2 regions of the Alteromonas sp. Mac1 genome follow, and region 1 is predicted to be linked to the other one. Evidence: predicted binding sites of a transcription regulator. Region 1 holds the regulator's gene; the other holds the start of a gene.
The links. The regulator LexA, encoded in region 1, represses DNA repair genes until DNA is damaged. The targets are predictions, from matches to a motif close to TACTGTATNNNNATACAGTA.

Region 1 (9,356 bases):
CGCGCCAACGGCAATTAAAAATAGCGCCACCGCACCTACAATTGGCCATGGGCTTTGGGCTGGTACATAGTATTTCTGATATTCTTGCTGCATTACTCTCTCCTTATCCCAATACCTGTTATTTACCACTTTCAGGTTGAGGGACCATGTAGGGATTCGGTTTTGTTTTCATATCACTCGCGCGCGCGGTCACATCAAACAAGGTGTATTGCACAGTAAAATAACTAATTTCTTCAGGAAGCTGTGGGTCGACATAAAACTGCATGGGCATATACGCCTCAGCCCCCGCACTTAAAGGTTGCTGATTAAAGCAAAAGCATTCCGTTTTATTTAAATATAGCGCTGCCATACCTGGTGAAACAGACGGAATAGCTTGCGCCATCATGTTGTTAGATGCAGGGTTTCTAACGTAAAACGACACCGTATTAAGCTCTCCTGGATGCACTTTCATACGGGTAGTTTGTGCGCGAAACTCCCAAGGCATACCGGTATTCGTGCGGGTGATAAACTCCACCGTCACCTCACGGCTTTCATCTATTTCAATAAACTCATATACCGCTGCAGTATTTTCGGTTTTGCCGTTTATCCCGGTTACATCGCAAAACACATCGTATAGTGGCACTAGGGCGAAACCAAAACCAAACATGCCAAACACAATAACGACGAGTCTTATCACCATTTTGTTGTTTGCATTTATTTGTGTCATGGTTATCTCCCGTGCCTACTTTTTGTGCTGATACATCACCACAATTTAGCGACTATTTTGCCTGTATTGCTTATCTCACTTTCACTTAACAACAGGCGGCGTTTCAAAGGTGTGATAGGGTGCAGGAGAAGGAATTTCCCACTCTAGTCCCTCAGCACCTTCCCACACTTGAGCAGATACTGGCTCACCTTGCTTCTTACAGGCCTTAATCAACAACGCTAAGAAGATAAGCTGCGACAACCCAAAGGCAAATCCACCTAGGCTTATCCATTTGTTAAAATCAGCAAATTGCAAGGCGTAGTCAGGAATACGACGTGGCATTCCTGCCAGACCCACAAAGTGCATAGGGAAGAACAGCACATTCACCGACACTAGTGAGCACCAGAAATGCCATTTTGCTAGCCCCGTGTGGTACATTTTTCCTGTCCACTTGGGTAACCAGTAATACACCGCAGCCATGATCGAGAAGATGGCACCGGTTACCAGCACGTAATGGAAGTGTGCGACCACGAAATAGGTGTCGTGGTATTGGAAATCGACGGGTACGATAGCCAGCATTAACCCTGACAGGCCCCCAATGGTAAACAATACGATAAACGCAATGGCAAACATCATGGGCATTTCAAAGGTAAGGGAGCCCCGCCACATAGTCGCCACCCAGTTGAAGACCTTCACGCCCGTTGGCACCGAAATAAGCATGGTGGCAAACATGAAGAACATTTCCATATACACCGGCATACCGGTAGTAAACATATGGTGAGCCCACACCACAAAAGACAGCAGCGCAATAGAGCCTGTGGCGTATACCATAGAGGCATAGCCAAACAGTTTCTTGCGGGAAAACGTAGGGACAATTTGAGAGATAATGCCAAAGGCTGGCAATATCATTATGTATACCTCGGGATGCCCAAAGAACCAGAATATATGCTGGAACATAACGGGGTCGCCGCCACCTGCTGCATCAAAAAAGCTGGTGCCAAAAAACTTATCCGTCAGCACCATGGTGACCGCCCCCGCCAACACCGGCATTACTGCAATAAGTAAGAAAGCAGTAATAAGCCAAGTCCAGACGAATAAAGGCATTTTCATCCATGTCATGCCAGGGGCACGCATGTTGAAAATGGTCACTATTACGTTAATCGCCCCCATGATGGATGAAATACCCATGATATGTACCGAGAACACAAACAAAGCCGTAGAGTCGCCACTGTAAGTGGTGGAAAGCGGTGCATAGAAGGTCCACCCAAATGCTGGGCCGCCGCCCTCTAAAAAGAGCGAACTAAGTAGGATCAGGAAGGCTCCGGGTAATATCCAGAAACTCCAGTTATTCATTCGCGGCAGGGCCATATCTGGTGCCCCTATCATCATTGGAATCAGCCAATTTGCTAGCCCTGTGAAGGCTGGCATTACTGCACCAAACACCATGATAAGACCATGTACAGTCGTCATTTGATTAAAGAAATTTGGCTCAACAATTTGTAATCCAGGCTGAAAAAGCTCAGCACGGATCACCATTGCCATGGCGCCGCCAATTAAAAACATGATAAAGGCGAACCATAAATACAAGGTGCCTATATCTTTATGGTTAGTGGTAAACAACCATCGAGTTATTCCTTTTGGAATATGGCTATGATGGTCATGATCTTCGTGATGCGCCGCGGTATCCGGCGCAATGACATCAGTTGCTTTACTCATTACGCACTCCTAGTTTCCATTTACGACAGCATTAACATCTTTGGCCTGCACCATATCGCCCGTATTATTGCCCCACGCATTTCGTTCGTAGGTCACCACAGCCGCAATGTCTTTTAGGCTTAACATTTTTCCGAACGCCTGCATCGCCGTGCCGGTTTTACCGTTCAACACAATATCGATATGTGCAGTTTGGTCTTCAAGTACCATTTCACTGCCCTTAAGCGCAGGAAATACACCGGGCAACCCTTCCCCATTAGGCATATGGCAAGCTGCACAGGTGGCGTTATAAACTCGCTTACCTTCCTTCATTAGTTCATCCATCGACATATTCATCGACAGTAAACGTTGCTCTTCTTCTTTCGCTTGGCGAGCGGCTTCTTCTTGCTCGTTCATCCACGCATCAAATTCGGCAGGTTCTTTTGCGATAACCACTACCGGCATAAAGCCATGATCTTTTCCGCAAAGCTCGGCGCACTGCCCGCGATAAATACCAGGCTCGTTCACCTTTGCCCAAGATTCATTAATAAACCCTGGATTAGCATCTTTTTTCACCGCAAAATCTGGAACCCACCAAGAGTGAATAACGTCATCTGAAGTAATAAGAAAGCGCACTTTTTGCCCTGTGGGGATCACCAGTGGACGGTCGACCTCAAGCAAATAATTCGTGCCTTTCTCGAATTTGTTTTCAATTTGTTCTCGCTGAGTCGCCATTAACGAATAGAACTCAACATCTCTGTCCATGTATCGGTAATGCCACTTCCACTGAGAACCTGTAACGACAACAGTAAGATCGGGCTCACTGGTATCTTCCATCGCAATAAGGGTTTTAGCGGCGGGAATAGCCATAAGAATAAGAATGATGAAAGGTACTACTGTCCACGCAATTTCAACTTTTACATTTTCATGGAAGTGAGCAGGCTTCGCTCCTCTGGATTTACGGTGTAAGTACATTGAGGTAAACATAACCCCAAAAACCACAACGGCAATGGCGATACAGATAAAGAACATCAACATATGAAGGTCGTACACTTGACCACTTATGTCGGTTGCGCCTCGACGTAAATTCATGGATGAGCCTTCACCTGTTGCTACATCCGCAAACAGCAGTGGTGAGGTAAGCAAAAGTGGCAGCCCGTAAAGCCACTTTGTCGCTTGTGTCGCCGCTTGTGTCGTTACTCGTTTCACTCAACACCTCCGTTATAACAGAAGCATTACCGCAATAAATGCGCTGCGCTTCTGGCAACTGATACCCGAAATCCAACTTTTAACTTAATTGCCCAGCTTTAGTTGTAAAGCAAAGTTGCAGCTATTGTTATTATTTTGTTAAATACAGTATAAGAATTGCTCAATAAAACGCACAAGTCTAGTCTTTTCTAAGAAAAAACAATTCCAGCGTTTAATTTTTAATCAAAAGTTGTAAGTAAGAGGAATGAATCACGCCACAGCGTATGGGCGTTATAAGGATAATTAATGTGGCCGTTTGAAACGCTCATTTTGAACGAAATCGACGAATATAAAGTGTAATAAGTTTCTTATAATCAAAAGGTAGTTACGTAATATTGAATGCTTTTCAAACAGAATAGATAACAGACATAGCGGTAGTTAGTACTATAAAAGATGACATAAATAGAAGATAAAATGTGGGAACCGGATCAACTGGCCTCTAAGGTATTTCTGAGGCTTAAACAAGATTATTGTGCAAGCAAGGTATGGTAAACATACAAAAAAGCGGCCTATAAGCCGCTTTCTTTACTAAATAGCTAAAAAGTTACATCCAATCGGCATTTCGAATAACACCAACGGCAATACCTTCAATAGAAAAAGGCTCTGAAGCTAAGTCGACCTTAATAGGAGAAAATTCATCATTTTCAGCATGAAGTAGCACTTCACGGCCACGCTTTTCAAGGCGTTTAACGGTAACGTCTTCATCGACACGTGCCACTACCACCTGCCCATTATGGACATCCGTAGTGCGGTGCACGGCTAACAAGTCACCATCAAGTATACCTATGTCTTTCATACTCATACCGCTTACACGAAGCAAGAAGTCGGCGTGAGGCTGAAATAGGGCAGGGTCGACCTTATAATGAGATTCTATATGCTCTTGCGCTAGAATAGGTTCGCCCGCAGCCACTCGGCCAATAAGAGGTAGCCCTTCTTCTTCAGGAGCTTCATCTTCAAGTGGGATATTCAATTTAATACCACGGGAAGTACCTGGAAGAATCTCGATGACACCTTTTCGGGCCAACGCTTTTAAATGTTCTTCAGCGGCATTCGCAGAGCGAAAACCTAAATGACGGGCAATTTCTGCACGGGTAGGCGGCATGCCAGTTTCGAGCATGGTTGTTTTTATCAGCTCGAGAACTTCTGTTTGTCTTGCTGTGAGTGGGCGCATAAAAGACCTGTCTGTCTATACAGTTCCTGTAAGTATATACACCTAAAAGGAAATGACAAGCACAAAGCTTTGCAAAGCATGTTTTTTATACTGACCTAACCACAACGCAAAAAGCGGCCATGAAGGCCGCTTTGTATATCACTACTATTTAGCGTGACTAAAACTTATATTGCAAACTCAAACGCGCATTAAGCGGCTCGCCGGTGGCAATATTGTTGTCGTTATGTGCTGACGGAAAATAATCTTCGTCGAATAGGTTTTCAACGTTTAGCTGAATTTTAACGTCTTCGCTATAGTCGTAATAAAGTGCAGCGTCTACGCGAACAAAGTCAGGTAGCTCAACCGTATTATTTAATGAAGCATACTGCTCAGATTGATAAATCACGCCTAATGCAACACGCCATTCATCATTTACTTCATACTGATTCCATAACGTCAGCATATGTTCTGGTAGCTGCGCTAAGTCGCGGTTCGCCAATGTGCCATCTACAATTCGACCCATTTCTTCGCCATCAAGGTTGCTGTAACCAGCATTGATTACCCAACGTTCTGAAAGTTTACCCACCACCTGCACTTCAAAACCTTTGGTTTCGGTACCGGTTAAAATAGACGCTTCCGGGTTGTTAGGATCTTGCGCTGTGCCGTTTTCACGTTCAACTTCAAATGCCGCTGCTGTCACGCTAAGCGAGTCAGATAAATTCCACTTCACGCCAATTTCTTTATTTTCAAACTCTTCAGCTTCTAGCGCTTGGCTTGTCAGCGACAGTGAAAGGAATTGATCACCTGAACGAGGTAAAAACGATTTGCTGTAACTTGCGTAAATCGATACTGATTCCGCTGGCTTGTAAATTAAGCCTGCACGCGGAGACACTTGTGAATCAGAACTTGATAGAAAACCGTTGTTGCCATCATCTGCACCGTCAGCCACTTCAATACTATCTACGACATCGATATCGAAGTTGTCGTAGCGAAGACCCGCTACCACGATCCAATTATCGTTAAGTTTAATTTCATCTTGAACAAACGCTGAGGTAAAGGTGACATCAGATGCACGATCTCTTACTGGGTCGGTCAGCGTCATTGAAGGAATTACTAGTGGGTCACTAAACACGAAGGATACTTGATCGTCTTGACTGTCTGCAAAAAACGCATCACGGCGAGCATTTTCTGTATCTTGGCTACCGTATTCCATTCCCGTCAACAAGGTATGGTTAATATCACCCGTGGCAAACTGCCCAATAAGGTTCAATTGAACCAACGTGTTCTCACGGGTTGTAGTATCACGATATCCGTCTAACGTGACTGTGCCTGCATCAGCATCAAAATTAACGGGGTACAAGTTTTGATAAGCTTTGTCATAGTCAGCAAACTGAACCGTACCGTTCAAGTTCCAATTTTGCGATAGTGAATGATCAACACGAATGCGGGCAATATGTGCTTCAAGGGTAGTATTGTTGAAGTCTGGATCACCAAAGTAGGTATCGTCATAGCCTTCCAGCGGCGCACCATCTAATGAAGGAATCCCCCTATCGACTAAACGGTCATCGTTTACGTATTCGTAAGATGCCACCACCGTAGTGTCGTCGTTAGCCATCCATGTATAGGTAGGGTTTAATGCGTAACGTTCACCATCTTTAAAATCACGGTGGTTATCAATGCTGTCGAACACACCATTAAAACGAAACGCATTGTTGGCATCTATGGCTTTATTGGTATCTACGCTAATAGAGCCAGCGCCAAAGGTATCAATACCTGCTGACAATGTGGTGAAGTCTTCCGCAGTACTGGCTACTTTAGTCACACGGTTAACCACGCCACCGCCGCCACCGCGTCCAAATAAAAGTGCGTTCGCACCACGTAATATTTCAACGCGTTCTAAATTATATAATGGGCGGAAGTACTGAACGTCGTCGCGAAGCCCATCAACAAAGAAATCGGCAGTAGTGTTCTGTCCACGAATAGTCACCTGATCGCGATGATCTTCACCCAGCCCAATGCTCACACCTGGCGTGTATTGCATAACATCGGCAATACTAAACAGTGCTTGTTCTGAAATTTGCTGTGCACTTACTACCGATACAGATTGTGGCACGTTAACCAATAGTGTTGGGGTTTTTACCGCTGTGGCGACTTGTTGACCAAAGAATGCGCCGCGTACTGTAATACGTTCAACGCTTTCATCTGATTCAGCTACAGTGTCTTGAGCCAAAACAGATGTGCCATAAAGTGCCAATAGAACAGCAGTAGAAATAGTTGCTTTACCAAGTTTCAAGCAAGTCTCCTCGAGTGATAATTCAAACAGTATTGAAAATGATAGATATTCTTATTTAGAGCGGATTCTAGTCATAATTGTTAATAATTAAAAGGTGTATTAATAAAAATTAAACTTTTGTTATAAATGAAAGCGTCAGTTTAACTAGACAGCCTGTTTAGACAGGAAATAGTGAATAGGCGCCTTACCTTTAATTGGGTTTACGCCGAGGTGACAAGTTTGGCATTAAGGCATAAAGTAACCTTTCTTTTATCTATCTTTAATCAGTGTATTTAATTCCGTCATGTTGCATTACCTCGACTATACCCCCGAGCTAGCCCCCCACTTTGACCGCATAAATAGAGAGTGGATCACCAAGATGTTTCGTTTAGAGAGCGTTGATGAGGCCGTTATTGGCAACCCTCAGCGTAATATTATCGATAAGGGTGGATACATTTGGTTTGCTGAACATCCCGATTTTGGCATTGTAGGCACATGCGCATTAATGAAAAAAGGGGAAGGGGTATTCGAACTTACTAAGATGGGTGTGGTCAGTGAAGCAAGAGGATTAAAAGTAGGCGAAGGCTTGTTGCAATATGTATTGAATAACGCCCCTGCCATTGCTTTTAATACATTATTTCTTTTAACGAATAAGAAGTGTGAGGCCGCTATTCATCTTTATAAGAAAAATGGCTTTGTTCATTGTGAAGAAATCATGCAAAAATTTGGTTGTTCTTATGAACGCTGTGACGTGGCTATGCATTACAAAGGCAATGCCACTAATTGATATGTAGGTAAAAACACGCTCAATCAATATGCTATGGCGACAATTTATACTAATGACTCTTTCAAACAGCCCCACGGCCTCTGCATGACATTGCACGAGATGTGGTACACTTCTCCCGTTTTAATTTCATAGGATTACAGAATTCATGTCGTGGATGCGAAAAGCCCTTTTGTCGCTATTTCATTATCCTGTTAAGTTGCTGGTTAAAGCCCACAGCATTCCCGTAAACGTAGAGACTGAGCTTGGCATTGATAAGTCGAAGCCCATCGTTTACTTGCTTCCAGCAAACTCGGTAACCGATCAATTAGCACTTAGAATGTCAACAGAAGCACTAGGTCTACCGAGCCCGACTGATACGCTTACGTTAGCGGGCAGAGAATACCCATCTACGCTGTTTCTGCGTAAAACCCAACCGATTTTTCGTTCACAAGCTGACGATACCGGTATTGAAGATGTATTTACTGACTTGTTTCATTTGCACAGAGACCATCATCAATTAGATCTTCAAGTGGTTCCGGTATTTGTAACTTGGGGCCGAGCGCCTGGGCGAGGTACGCCTGGATTAGCTGACCTTATTGCCGATAATGCCGCGCCAAGTTGGCTGAGAAAACTCTTTATCGTGATGTTTTTAGGCCGCGATAATTTTATCAATTACTCAAAAGCCGTTTCGGCTCGTGCCATGTCAAACCAACATGGTAGTGATAAAAGCATTGCGCACAAACTGGTGCGTGTAGCAAGCACTCACTTCCAGCGTAAGCGCCAGAGCATGACTGGCCCTACATTGTTAGAGCGCCAAGAGTTGAACAACAGTGTACTCGGTTCTGATGCCGTGCGCCGTGCTATGGCAGAAGAGTCTCGCAGTAAAAAAATTACCCATGAAGCGTCAAAAGACAGAGCACAATCGTACGTTACCGAAATAGCAGCTGATTATCGCGAAGGGTTAATTCGTTTTGGCGATCGACTGCTTACCCGTATTTGGAACAAAATTTACAATGGTATTAGTGTTGGCCACTCTGAACGTATTCGCGAATTAGCCGCTAACGGCCATGAGATTGTTTACGTGCCTTGTCATCGCAGTCACATGGATTACCTGTTGCTCACTTACGTGATTTATCATGAAGGCATGGTAACTCCCCATATTGCCGCGGGTATTAACTTAAATTTCTGGCCGGTTGGTAAAATTTTTCGTCGCGGCGGAGCCTTCTTCTTACGCCGTAGCTTTGCCGGGAACAAGTTGTATACCGCGGTATTCCGCGAGTACTTAGAGCTACTTTTCAACAAAGGCTATTCGGTAAAGTATTACCCTGAAGGTGGCCGTAGTCGCACTGGTCGACTTATCCCACCGAAAACAGGCATGCTTGCCATGACCATTCAAGCCATGCTGAAAGGTGTGAATAGACCCGTTAGCCTAGTACCAGTCTATATTGGTTACGAAAACGTGATGGAAGTGAAAAGCTACCTGAACGAGTTAAAGGGGACTAAGAAGCAAAAAGAATCTAACTGGCAAGTGTTCTCGGCCATC
Region 2 (9,356 bases), 1.2 Mb from region 1:
TGCCGTCTAGGTCAATCATGATAGCGTCGATATCAGCTTGCGCTAGTGCATCTTTACCTAAAAGCGCAGGTGCGATGGCATCGTTAATAGCGGCTACGGCTTTCATTACGCCTTTACCTAAATAACGAGACTTGTCACCGTCACGAAGTTCTAGTGCTTCTCGGCTACCGGTTGAAGCGCCAGATGGTGCCGCAGCACGACCCATAACGCCTGATTCTAAATACACGTCGGCTTCTACGGTAGGATTACCGCGTGAGTCCAGAATTTCGCGACCAATAATGCGACTAATTTTCGCCATGTTTTTTCCTTAACAATTGTTTGGGAACACAACGGGAGAAAGTGTTCCCTTATTAGAAATTAATGATTCTCTTTTTGATACTGTCCAGCAGCAGCGACAAACCCTTTAAATAATGGGTGTCCATCACGTGGGGTTGACGTAAATTCAGGGTGGAATTGACCCGCAATAAACCAAGGATGGTCAGGTATTTCTATTACTTCTACAAGTCGTTTATCAGTGGACAAACCACTTACCTTCAACCCTGCTGCTTCAATTTGCTCTCGAAGGTTGTTATTTACTTCGTAACGGTGGCGGTGACGTTCGTAAATTTCAGCACTACCATACATTTCATGTACCTTAGTACCTTCAATTAAGTGGCACAGTTGGCTACCTAAACGCATAGTGCCGCCTAAGTCTGAGCTTTCGTTACGAACTTCTGTGGTACCTGCTTCATCAAGCCATTCGGTAATTAAGCCAACGACAGGGTAAGGCGTTTCAGGATCAAACTCTGAGCTATTGGCATCTTCCATACCTGCTACATTACGAGCGAACTCAATGAGTGCTACTTGCATACCTAAACAAATACCTAAATAAGGCACTTTGTTTTCACGAGCATAACGTGCGGCGGCTATTTTGCCTTCGATACCGCGCTCACCAAAACCACCAGGCACTAATATAGCATCTAGTTTTTCTAGAATTTGTGGGCCCTTGCTTTCAACATCTTGCGAGTCGATATGGTGAATATTTACGGTTAAGCGGTTCTTCAAGCCTGCATGTTTAAGAGCTTCATTAACTGACTTATAAGCATCCGGTAATTCTACGTACTTACCAATCATACCGATATTAACTTCAGCAGTTGGGTTAGATTCTGCGTAAAGTACCTGTTCCCATTCTGATAGGTCGGCTTCTTTACAGTCTAAACCAAAACGGTCTACCACAAGCTGATCCATACCTTGCGCTTTAAGTGCAGCTGGAATGCGGTAGATGCTGTCTACGTCTTTAAGGGAAATAACCGATTTATCATTTACGTTAGTGAACAATGCAATTTTAGAACGCTCAGTAGATGGTAATGCACCTACAGAGCGGCACACTAGAATGTCTGGCTGAATACCAATCGAACGAAGCTCTTTCACTGAGTGCTGAGTTGGCTTAGTTTTTACTTCACCAGAAGCTGGCATGTAAGGCACTAAGGTTAAGTGCATGTACATGGCTTTTTCGCGGCCAAGCTCGGTACCAAGCTGACGGATTGCTTCTAAGAAAGGCTGTGATTCAATATCACCTACCGTTCCACCAATCTCAACAATAGCCACATCGTGACCTTCGGCGCCTTCAACCACACGACGTTTAATTTCGTTGGTAATGTGTGGGATGACCTGAATAGTGGCGCCTAAGTAGTCGCCTCGACGTTCACGTTTTAGTACTTCTTCGTATACCCGTCCGGTAGTGAAGTTGTTACGCTTAGTCATACGGGTGCGGATAAAACGCTCGTAGTGACCAAGATCCAGATCGGTTTCTGCGCCATCATCGGTAACAAATACTTCGCCATGTTGAATAGGGCTCATGGTGCCTGGGTCGACATTAATATACGGGTCGAGTTTTAACATGGTGACGGTGAGCCCGCGAGCTTCAAGAATTGCGGCTAACGACGCAGCGGCAATACCTTTACCTAGCGATGAAACTACACCACCGGTGACGAAAATATAATTTGTCATGCGAAACCTAGAACGTTGAGTTGTATTGGGTAAATATGAGTGTAGTTTAGGAACTAAACTACCCATACTTTGGACGGGATAATAGTATACGCAAGTTAGTGTGAGCAGACAATCTGTTTGCCCACACAATCGCTTCTTTTACCTATTTGAGCGCTGCTTTTGAGGCTAGCGCTTCTTTTTAGAACTGACTTAAACGCTTTAGCGTGTAAATGAGGTCTAGCGCTTGGCGTGGGGAAAGCTCATCCGGTGATAAGTTTTCCAACGCTTCAACAACCGGATGCGGTTTATCTGGGAACAACAGTTGAGACTGAGATTGTGATGGTGAAGTTGAAGATACAGCTGCTTTTTTACTGGTTGCTTTAGCGTGTTGCTTACCAGTTTTATCCGCAGTTTTAGATGACTTATCAGTAGTATTCCCAACACCGGATTCAGTTTCAGAGATGAGATGCGCGTTTTCCAAAATAGCGAGCTTTTGCTGCGCCGCTTTAATGACAGGTTTAGGCACACCCGCAAGTTGGGCAACCTGTAAACCGAAGCTCTTACTGGCCGCGCCATTTTGTACACTGTGCATAAACCGGATGGTATCGTCGTGCTCAACTGCATCTAAGTGCACATTAACCACGCTCTTTTCAGTATCTGGTAACTCGGTGAGCTCAAAATAGTGGGTTGCAAATAGGGTGTAAGCATTCAGCTTTTGAGCAAGATAGCTGGCGCATGCCCATGCCAATGACAAACCATCGTAAGTACTGGTGCCGCGGCCAATCTCATCCATTAAAACTAACGAATGCTCTGTGGCGTTGTGCAGAATGTTGGCAGTTTCTGTCATCTCTACCATAAAGGTTGAGCGACCAGAGGCTAAATCGTCAGATGCACCAATACGGGTAAAGATCCTGTCGATTTTACCAATATGGGCGTTTTGTGCGGGCACATAGCTGCCAATATAGGCTAGCAGCGCAATTAAGGCAGTTTGGCGCATATATGTTGATTTACCGCCCATGTTAGGGCCAGTAATAATAAGCATACGCTGGCTATCGTTGAGCGTTAGTGGGTTGGCAATGAAAGGGTCTTTCATAACCTGTTCCACCACAGGATGGCGGCCTTCTTCGTAGGTCAGTGCATTTTCCATACTTAACGTGGGGCGATACCAATCAAGACTTAACGCGCGTTCGGCAAAACAGCATAGTACATCGAGTTTAGCCAGTGCTGCGGCGGTTTCAATTAGCGCATTCAAGCATGGTGCAACCTCATCGAAAAGCGCTTCATAAAGCTGTTTTTCAAGGGCAAGCGCACGACCTTGACTAGTAAGTACTTTATCTTCGTGCTCTTTTAGTTCAGGTGTAATAAAGCGTTCTGTATTTTTAAGGGTTTGCCTGCGAATATATTCGGCGGGTGCTTTGTCGCTATTAGCGCGGCTTATTTCGATAAAGAAACCATGAACCCGGTTGTAGCCTACTTTTAAGGTTGAAATTCCCGTGCGTTCACGTTCCCGTTGCTCCATGGCGTCGAGATAATCGGTAGCACCTTGAGACAGTTTTCGAAGCTCATCTAATTCACTATTAAAGCCTTCTGCAATAACGCCGCCATCGCGAATAACCACAGGCGGGTTATCGATAATCGCGTTATTTAATAAGGTTTGTAGCTCTGGGTAGGTACTGATGGCCAGTTTTAATTCATTAAGCTGTGCAACGTTATACGCCCCTAGCGCTTCTTGAAGGGCGGGCAGGGTATTCAGCGCGTTTTTGAGCCTTGCGAAATCCCTAGGCCTTGCTGAACGTAATGCCAACCGTGCCATTATGCGTTCAATATCACCAATGGTTTTTAAATGGCTGCGAATAGCTTCTGGCTCATTGTCGATTAGTGCTTCTATAGCATCTTGTCGGTTATGTAATTCGTGCTGGTCGGTGATAGGCGAATGAATATAGCGTTGTAATAACCGGCTACCCATAGCGGTAGTGGTCGTATCCATTACGCTAAACAGGGTATTTTCAATACCGCCGGCTAAATTGTGGGTAAGTTCTAAGTTTCTGCGGGTTGCAGCATCTAGCTGTACACGGCTGTCTTGTTGTTCTTTTTGAATGCGCCGAATATGAGGCAGCGCCGTACGCTGGGTATCTTTCACATATTGGAGTACACAACCCGCGGCGCCAATGCCTTTGGTTAAGTCTGACACGCCAAAGCCTGCAAGCTCTTTAGTTTGAAACTGAGCGGTTAATTGTTCGGTAGCGGTATCGATATCGAATTCCCACTCGGGACGCCGACGCAAACCTTTGCGCTGTTCTATCAGCGGTAAGCTTTCAAACCCTTCAGGGTAGAGCAGCTCAGCAGGGTTAATTCGTTGAAGTTCACCTAGCAATGCATCGTCGGTGTCGCACTCAACCACTACAAAACGGCCACTGGTCACATCTAATGTCGCCACGCCATAATGCATACTGTGGCCGCATACTGCGGCTAATACATTATCGCGGCGTTCTTCTAATAAGGCTTCATCGGTAACCGTACCCGGGGTAACGATGCGCTGAACCTGACGTTCAACGGGGCCTTTACTGGTAGCAGGGTCGCCTACTTGTTCGCAAATGGCTACCGATTCGCCCATTTTTACCAAGCGGGCTAAGTAACTTTCCACTGCATGGTAAGGTACACCAGCCATGGGGATAGGATCGCCGCCGGATTTACCCCGTGCGGTTAACGATATATCAAGCAGTTCTGCGGCTTTCTTGGCATCATCGAAAAACAACTCGTAAAAGTCGCCCATACGGTAAAACATCAAAATGTTAGGGTGCTGCGCCTTTATCGTTAAATACTGGCGCATCATAGGAGTGTGTGATTCCAAAAAATGCCTCGTGCTTTTTTATTGCTGATACTTGCGATAACTCAATTTGTTATATTAACAGAAGAATTATTAACAGAAGAGTGATTAAAAGAGCAGGGGTGCTAAAATAATCGCTTTTCACGTTTGCTGAGTATTATTGATATGGGTACGGAATTTTCAACCATTTCCTGTTTTCATTAATAGATTGATAGCTGACGCATGTTAGCACATCAGCACAGTTTAACGCCTTACGGCCAAAGCTGATAACAGTGCCGATAGCAATAAAAGGACATTCATGGTATCTGACAATACAACAGAGATGGTGACTGCGTTAGGTAATGCCCTTCGCCGCAAAAGCTGGACGGTCTCAAGCGCAGAATCTTGCACAGGGGGCGGAATTGCTTTCGCCTTTACCAGTATTGCTGGCAGTTCGGACTGGTTTAATCAAAGTTGGGTGACGTATTCAAACGACGCCAAAATGCGTGAGTTAGCCGTAAAACCAGAAACCTTAAATGCGTATGGTGCTGTGTCGTTGCAGACCGTTGAAGAGATGGCGGCGGGGGTTAAGCACAAAAGCGGCGCGAATGTCGTGGTAACCGTAAGCGGTATTGCAGGCCCCGGCGGGGGCAGCGAAGAAAAGCCCGTGGGTACGGTTTGGTTTGGATTTATTTGCGGTGAAAAGCAAGAAAACATCAAACAGGTTTTTGCTGGAGACCGCGAGGCTGTTCGCTTGCATGCGATAGAATTTGCTATTACTCACCTATTAGCGATGTTGGCTGACTGATTCGACGATCAGCCAAGTAGCATCCAATGAGAGCCCAATAAGCAAAATAAAATGAAAACTCAGGTTGAAACTGTATGCTTGTACAGTATAGAATGCACGCAACACTTGGTAAGGTGTCGGTAAGCAAATGTTGATGCAATGAATGTTAGCAGTGCTAGTGAAGGTTCTCTTAACAAAGTCTGCATCAATGAAGAAAGCTTCAACGAATACATTATCAATAAAGAATTTAACCGCTAATCCTAGAGGATATTGACGTGGACGATAACAGATCTAAAGCTTTAAGTGCCGCACTTGGGCAAATTGAAAAGCAGTTCGGCAAAGGCGCAATTATGCGTTTAGGCGACAACCAAGCGATGGACATTGAGGCTATCTCTACAGGTTCACTAACCATTGATATCGCTTTGGGCATAGGCGGCTTGCCATGCGGTCGTGTGGTAGAAATTTACGGACCAGAAGCATCGGGTAAAACGACACTTACCTTGCAGGTAATTGCAGAAGCGCAGAAAAATGGCAAAACCTGTGCCTTCGTAGATGCAGAGCACGCGCTAGACCCTATTTATGCATCAAAACTTGGTGTGAATATTGATGAGCTTCTAGTCTCTCAGCCTGATACGGGTGAACAAGCCCTTGAAATCTGTGACATGTTGGTTCGCTCTGGCGGTGTTGATGTAGTAATTGTTGATTCGGTTGCTGCCCTTACGCCAAAAGCAGAAATTGAAGGCGACATGGGTGACTCACACGTAGGTTTACAAGCACGATTAATGTCGCAAGCATTGCGTAAGCTTACAGGTAACATCAAGCGTTCAAATACCTTATGTATTTTCATTAACCAAATTCGTATGAAAATTGGTGTAATGTTCGGAAGCCCAGAAACAACAACAGGTGGTAACGCTCTTAAGTTCTACTCCTCAGTACGTTTAGATATCCGTCGTATTGGTGCGGTTAAAGAAGGCGATGAGGTGGTTGGTAATGAAACTCGCGTTAAAGTAGTGAAAAACAAAGTGGCACCGCCATTTAAGCAAGCTGAATTCATGATTCGCTATGGTGAAGGTATCAGTAAAGAAGCTGAACTTATCGACTTAGGTGTTAAGCAGAAATTGGTTGATAAAGCCGGTGCTTGGTACAGCTATAAAGGCGACCGAATTGGTCAGGGTAAAGCGAACGTAATGAAGTTCCTGAAAGAAAACCCAGCTATTGCCGATGAGATTGAAAAACAAATTCGCGCTGAGCTACTTTTACCTAAAACAGTGAAAGTAGAAGAAGCACCTGCTGCAGAAGATGATGCTCAGCAGTAACTCACAACGTACTATTTGTAATAGATAGTCGCGCTCTAGAGTTATCGAAAAGCCCACCAAATGGTGGGTTTTTTTGTGCTCGAAAAACATACTTCTTAACACTTTAATTCCATACTCTGCATTGAATTAAAATAAAAAAACAGTAAAGCTGTAATAAAAATAGAAAGGCAAAGACTAGTACGGTAAGCATTCGATTTAAATAATAAAAAAGGGAAGGGATAATGATTGAAATATCTAGTCTTGCTAAACGCTTTGAGGTGGATAACCCCAAAAAGCTAAGTGAGCAAGAGAAAAAGGATCCACGATTAAAAGGGCGCTACTTTCAATCAGTGAAAGATGTTTCGTTTTCATGTGGTCACGGAGAAGTTCTTGGTTTACTAGGGCCAAACGGCGCAGGAAAAACCACGACATTACGCATGCTTTCAACAGCACTTAAACCAGATAGCGGTACCGTGGTGATTGATGGCGAAGACGTGTTAGCCAACCCAATTATTGCGCGTAAAAAAATAGGGTTTCTGTCTAGCTCAACCGGCTTGTATGGCAGGCTGACTGGGCGGGAAAATATTGCTTATTTTGGCGAATTGCATGGTATTGATAAATCGACAATATCAGCACGTATTGAAGAAATGGCTGACTTACTTGATATGCAGAGCTTTTTGGACAGACGCGCAGAAAATTTTTCATCTGGCATGAAACAAAAAACAGCCATTGCCCGCGCTGTTATTCACGAACCTTCCTTAGTAGTGCTTGATGAGCCTACCACTGGTTTAGATATTATGGCTACGTCTACAGTCATGGACTTTATCCAACGACTTAAAGATAAAGGGACGCCGGTTATTTTTTCTACCCATCACTTAGATGAAGTTCAAATGCTTTGCGACCGAGTAACAGTGATTAATCAAGGCGAAACAGTATTCAACGATTCCCTTGCCGCCTTTAGTGCGCTATCGGGCGGACAAATGCATAAAAGTTTCTTACAAACATTAAAAATGGATATAGGGGAGGTGGGCAATGTGGTTAATCTTTAAAAAGGAATTCAAAGAGTTACTACGCGACCGCAAAACCATTATTTTTATGATTGTTTTGCCCTTGCTGCTTTTCCCATTGATTTTTGGGGTAGCGATGTTTTTCATGAATTCAGCCACTGAAAAAGCCGAAAACGTAGTATTGAAATATGCCATTGTGGGCGAGCAATATGCACCAGAGATGTCGAAGCAATTCGCTAATGAAACCAATAAATTTACGGTGGTGGATATACAAGATGAAGCCGACTACGCCAAGCTCATTAAAGATGAAACAGTCGATTTTGTTTTAGTCATCCCTGAAAGCTTCAACAGTGATGTGCTTGCTTCTGGACAGCATAAGCTTCAATTGTATTTGAATGATGCTGGGTTAAATAAAGTAATGGGGCGAGTCTCTGAAATTGTTGATATTCACACCAACGAATTTCAAAAGACAGCTTTTGCTAAATTAGGACTGGATGAAGCCCAGCAACAAGCGTTATTAGCGCCCATTGTGATTGAAAAAGAAAATATAGCGGATGATCGTGAAGTATGGGGAGAACGCTTAGGTGGACTATTACCTTATTTCATTTTCATTTTATGCCTACAAGGTGCTATGGCACCGGCATCAGACTTAGGTGCGGGTGAAAAAGAGAGAGGGACGTTAGAGACGTTGTTGATATCGCCTATGGACCGCTACAAGCTTGTACTAGGTAAATTTTTGACCATCGGTATAGCGGGGCTAATTACTGCCCTTATCACCGTTTCCTCCATGGCCATATGGGGCATTGTCTTATCGCAAGGAATGGCGATTGAGTTTGTGGCTGAGGTAATGGCGATGATCGGCATTATTGATTTTGTGCTTATCTTTTTAATGCTAATACCGGTAGTGGCGATATTTGCCGCGGTCTTATTATCACTTTCTATTTATGCTCGCTCATTCAAAGAAGCACAAAGCTACATGGGGGCGCTGATTATGGTGGTAATTTTCCCTGTGCTGATTGCTATGATGCCTGGGGTTAAATTAGAAGGTGGTTGGATTTGGGTGCCGCTTACCAATGTCGCGTTAGCGATGAAAGAGCTATTTAAAGGCACTATGGATTACTTTGCCCTGTTCGGCATATTTACATCTACAGTAGCCATCGCCGCAGCACTCATTGCATTTTGTGTGTATTGGTTTAATAAAGAGAAGGTACTATTTAGGTAACGTTTATAGTGTTTTAGCCTTATCTTGAACTTCATTAAGTTTTAAGTCAGTATGGATTTTAAACAATGATGTAATTGTATTGCTGATAGGATATCAAGCTAATGTCAATTAAAAGTAAAATAGATAAGGCGCTCTTAATTCTTAAACACCCGAGCGTATTGTTAGGAAAGCAAAATTATATTCTAATATTGAGTCATATGCGCAGTCGGTCTTCCTTATTGTCGCATGTACTTGGCAGTCATGATGAAGTGTGTGGGTATGGTGAACTTCA

Region 2: the regulator LexA is predicted to act here: its motif matches at 5,651-5,670, upstream of recA (recombinase RecA).

Annotation. Positions count from the first base shown of each region.
Region 1 is NZ_CP013932.1:4,607,523-4,616,878, forward strand. It holds gene AV939_RS19560 (cytochrome c oxidase subunit 3) at 1-93, opposite strand, end outside; gene AV939_RS19565 (cytochrome c oxidase assembly protein) at 119-706, opposite strand; gene ctaD (cytochrome c oxidase subunit I) at 788-2,401, opposite strand; gene coxB (cytochrome c oxidase subunit II) at 2,411-3,586, opposite strand; gene lexA (transcriptional repressor LexA) at 4,170-4,796, opposite strand; gene AV939_RS19585 (TonB-dependent receptor) at 4,954-7,068, opposite strand; gene AV939_RS19590 (GNAT family N-acetyltransferase) at 7,427-7,834, shown strand; gene plsB (glycerol-3-phosphate 1-O-acyltransferase PlsB) at 7,980-9,356, shown strand, end outside.
Region 2 is NZ_CP013932.1:1,144,565-1,153,920, forward strand. It holds gene eno (phosphopyruvate hydratase) at 1-298, opposite strand, end outside; gene AV939_RS04760 (CTP synthase) at 358-1,989, opposite strand; gene mutS (DNA mismatch repair protein MutS) at 2,168-4,801, opposite strand; gene AV939_RS04770 (CinA family protein) at 5,094-5,582, shown strand; gene recA (recombinase RecA) at 5,837-6,877, shown strand; gene AV939_RS04780 (ABC transporter ATP-binding protein) at 7,099-7,905, shown strand; gene AV939_RS04785 (ABC transporter permease) at 7,889-9,085, shown strand; gene AV939_RS04790 (hypothetical protein) at 9,187-9,356, shown strand, end outside.